DNA from 2 places in the Sphingomonas sp. FW306-1B-B10E genome. Region 2 is predicted to be linked to the other one. Evidence: predicted binding sites of a transcription regulator. Region 2 holds the regulator's gene; the other holds the start of a gene.
What was found. Region 2 encodes LexA, which represses DNA repair genes until DNA is damaged. Its sites were predicted from a motif close to GTTCCNCNCTTGTTCT; they were not measured.
Positions count from the first base shown of each region.

Region 1 (2,200 bases), on a different contig from region 2:
GGGTCCAGCGCCGGGCGAGCGCGAGCGCCAGGCTGGCGAGATGCGCATGGTCGCCCTCCGGGTCGGCGGGACGGATGTCGAGCCCGGGCATTTGCGCGCGCGCCTGAGTGACTGCCATGCCGGGGCGTAGCCCGAGGGCTTGGGCGCGGGGGCAGGCGGCGGCGATCTCGACGCGGCTGCCGGTGCGGATGCTGGTGATGCGGGGGGCTCCCAATTCCTCCCCGAGCTTGCTCGGGGAGGGGGACCATCGCGTAGCGATGGTGGAGGGGCCGCCATCGCAGACGACGGACTGCGTCCGCCGCCCCTCCACCAGCCTGCGGCTGGTCCCCCTCCTCGAGACGAGCTCGGGGAGGAATTTAGTACGTCCGCCCTCATCCGGCGGCATCGCGCGGAACGGGTTCAGCGCTGCCTCGTCCTTGCGTCCGACCTCGTGCTTCGCCCGCGGCCGCGTCACCGGCGGCAGCGCGACCTTGCCGAGTTCGTCCTCGCGCGCCCAGCGCGCGCCGGGGCGCCAGCCGCCGCCGCGCGGGACCGAACAGGCATGTTCCTGCTCTTTCGCCACTGCATCGCGCAGCGGATCGAGCGAGGCGGCGCGACCCGGCTCAGGCCGCGTGGCGGTTCGCGCTTCCGCCCGCCACAGCCTTTCGATCGGCCATAATGGGAGGAAGAGCGCAGCGACCCGTTGCATCGCATGCCTCCACTTCGATTTCGAACCCTTCGCCCCCCTTTTGCCGCGCCAATTCGAGCCGCCAGCGCGCGCGGCCGACCCCGACGACCGGAAGCGGCGTCGACGGCGCGCATCTCACTTGCCAGCGCGTCACCGCCGCCGAGGGTGCGCCGAGCGGATTGCTGCCTTCGCGCGTGGCGCGCTTCATCAGCAGCGCGATCGTGCGGCCCCCCTCGGCCGCCAGCTGGAGCCGGCGAGTCGCGGTCATGTCGGCGCGCTTGGCCTCGCCGATCACCGCGCCGAGCCCGCGATGACGCAGGCCTTCCTCCATCACCGCGAGCAGTTCGGCATCGTCGCGCGCCTCGGCGTAGATCAGCCTTTTATGGTCGAGCCCGACTTGCGACAGCCCCGGCGCGAACAGGTCGCGCCGGCGCACCACCCAGAGCACCGGGCCCCAGGCGCGCGCGGCGATGCCGGCCATGAACAGGGTCGCGGCGCAATCGTCGGCCATGTCGCTGGTAGCGCCGGCGAATTCGTGAAGCGCATCGAGTCGCAGCCCGCCATCGGCAAGCCGCGAATCGAGCCCGGCGGCACCGAACGGCATGACTTGCCGGCGACGGAAACCCGGGGTTTCCATCGCGCGCAATTGCTCGCGAAGCTGGGCAAGGACGGCATGATCGGCCATAAGAGGGCAGCGGCTACTCACGACTCGGGAACAGTAATGTTCCTATTCTGTTCCTATGCGCCCGTGAGTCAATCGTTTGTTTGCCAAGCGCTTGCGCGATGCTGTGCACCGCCCTTAGGGTCCAGCCGTCGTACAGCTCGCGGGAACCCATCATGACCTATTCGCTTCGGCTCGCGTTGATCGCGTCTACCGCGCTCGCCGCCGCCACGCTTTCCGGATCCGCAATGGCCCAGACCCAGACTTCGCCCGCACCCGCCGTCAGCCCCGATCCCACGCCGTTGCTCGCCAAATGGCCCGGCGCGCACGAAGGGGTGCCGCAGTGGGACAAGGTAGTGCCGGCGATGTTCGCGCCGGCGTTCGAGCGGGCGATGGCCGATGCCCGCGCCGAGCAGGCAAAGATCCGCGACAATCCCGCGGCGCCGACCTTCGCGAACACGATCGAGGCAAGCGAACGCTCGGGCGAGCAGATGAACCGGCTGTTCGCGGTGTGGGGTGTGTATCAGAGCAACCTCGCCACGCCAGAGGTGCAGGCGATCGCCAAGGAATGGAGCCCCAAAATCTCGGCCTTCTTCACCGAGATGAACCTCGATCCCAAGATGTTCGCGCGGGTGAAGGCGGTCTATGACGGCCGCGCCAAGGCCGGGCTCAACGCGCAGCAGCTGCGCCTGCTCGAGCGCAGCTATCGCGATTACGTCACTTCGGGCGCGCTGCTCGACGAACGCGCCAAGGCCGAGGTCAAAAGGATCAACCAGGCGCTTGCCACCGCCTATACCGAGTTCAGCCGCAAGGTCCTCGCCGACGAAGAGACTGCGATCCTGCTCGACAAGGAAGCCGATCTCGCCGGCCTG
Region 1 covers NZ_JBYSXG010000052.1:6,880-9,079, reverse strand. The annotation lists gene AC3WJI_RS17300 (Y-family DNA polymerase) at 1-688, opposite strand, end outside; gene AC3WJI_RS17295 (ImuA family protein) at 603-1,352, opposite strand; gene AC3WJI_RS17290 (M3 family metallopeptidase) at 1,505-2,200, shown strand, end outside.
Region 1: AC3WJI_RS17295 (ImuA family protein) is a predicted target of LexA. The motif match lies at 1,391-1,406, and genes of this name have one in related genera.

Region 2 (2,200 bases):
TGATGCCGATCGGGCTGTTCCACTTCCACAAGGCCGGGATCTACGGCGCGCTCGCCAATATCGTCGCGATCCCGCTGACCACCTTCGTGATCATGCCGCTCGAGGCGCTGGCGCTGGCGCTCGACCTTGGCGGGATCGGCGGGCCGGTCTGGTGGCTGACTGCGCGGGCGCTCGACCTGCTGCTCTGGCTCGCGCACACCACTGCCTCGGCGCCGGGGGCAGTCGCGGCGCTGCCGGCGATGCCGGCCGGGGCCTATGCGCTGATCGTCGCGGGCGGGCTGTGGGTTGCCTTGTGGCGCACGCGGGTGCGCTGGGCGGGCACGATACCGTTCGCAATCGGGCTGGGCTGGGCGCTGCTCACCCCGCCGCCCGACCTGCTGGTCACGGGCGACGGCCGCCACCTCGCAATCCGCATGGCCAATGGCGAGATGGCGCTGCTGCGCGACCGCGCCGGCGATTATACCCGCGCGATGCTCGGCGAGAATAGCGGCGCCGAGGATGGGCAACTCGCGTTGCTCTCCGAGGTGTCGGGGGCGCGGTGCAGTCCCGATCTTTGCCTGGTCGAAGTGACGGCGGGCGCGCGGCGCTGGCGGGTGCTCGCGACGCGCAGCGGCTATATGGTATCGTGGCGAGAGATGGTTGCTGCGTGCGCCGCCGCCGACGTGGTGGTCAGCGAACGCCGCCTGCCGCCGGACTGCCACCCGCACTGGCTGCGGCTGGACCGCGACACGCTGGCGCACACGGGGGGCGTGGCAATCAATTTCGCCGATGCCCGGGTACGGACCGTTCGGGGCGGCGGATCGCATCCCTGGCTCGCCCCGCTGACCGTGCAGCCGCCGTACCAGGGCGCTACGCCAGCGAAGGCGAGGTGGCGCAACTCCCGTCAGATGAGGACCTTCGCTCGCGAACGGACCCCATCCCGACCCAGCGTCAGGTAAAAACTGCCCAGCGCTGTTCAGGCCGTGCCGGGGGCCTGGCTGACCTGATGCTCCTCAGGGAGAGGGGGCTCAGACGCGCCCGCTCCTCAATACCGTCGCAGCAGTCCCGCCAGCCGGCCCTGTACGCGCACCTGATCGGGGCGGTAGCGCTGGGCGCTATAGTCGCGGTTCGCCGGGTCGAGGCGGACCATTGCGCCTTCCTTGCGGAAATATTTGAGCGTCGCCTCGCTATCGTCGATCAGTGCGACGATGATCTCGCCGTCGCGCGCAGTCTCGGTGCGGCGGATCAGCGCATAGTCGCCGTCGAGAATGCCTGCCTCGACCATCGAATCGCCGGCCACTTCGAGCGCATAATGTTCGCCCGAGCCGAGCAGCGCCGCGGGGACGGGAAGCATCGAAGCACCTTCGAGCGCCTCGATCGGGGTGCCCGCGGCGATGCGGCCGTGGAGCGGGATCTCGATCACGTCGTTGGCCGGTGTTGGTGGCGTGGCCTTTGCGGGTGCCGAAGTTGTCAAAGTTGCGGGCTGCGCGCCGTCGCCCTTGGCCGGCTTCTTGACGTCGCCGCGCTCGGGCATACGGAGCACTTCGAGCGCGCGCGCACGATTGGGCAGGCGCCGGATGAACTCGCGTTCCTCGAGCGCGCTGATCAGCCGGTGCACGCCCGACTTGGACTTGAGGTCGAGCGCTTCCTTCATTTCCTCGAACGAAGGCGAAACGCCGGTCTCGGCCAAGCGATCGGCAATGAAGCAGATGAGCTCGTGCTGCTTGCGGGTGAGCATCCCAATCCTCCTGTCCAGAACAGACACGGAACGTTTATGCAATGTTCCTGGCGCTTGTCAAGCGAGGTCGAGGATTTCCACCGAGTCGCCGGTTTGCGCCGTCGGCGCATGGGGTTCGCGGATGACGAGACAAGTCGCGCGGGCGAGCGCCTGGAGCATCGCACTGTCCTGCAATGTCGAGGCGAAGACCCGGTCGCCGCGCATCTCGGCGCGGAGATAATCGGTGCGCTCGCCATTGGCCGGTAGCGGCTCGCCGAGCGTTGCGGTGCGCGTTCGCGGCAGCGGATCGGCGGCGCCGGCGAGGTGCGCGACGAGCGGGCGGACGAAGAGCAATGCCGTGACGAACGCCGAGACCGGGTTGCCCGGCAGGCCGAGCACGATCAAGTCCCCGCGCTTGCCTGCCATCATCGGCTTGCCCGGGCGCAGCGCGATTCGCCAGAAGTCGATCGCCGCACCCGCGGCGACCAGCGCCGGGCGGACGAG
Region 2 covers NZ_JBYSXG010000008.1:4,263-6,462, forward strand. The annotation lists gene AC3WJI_RS04710 (ComEC/Rec2 family competence protein) at 1-938, shown strand, start outside; gene lexA (transcriptional repressor LexA) at 1,025-1,717, opposite strand; gene AC3WJI_RS04720 (molybdopterin molybdotransferase MoeA) at 1,775-2,200, opposite strand, start outside.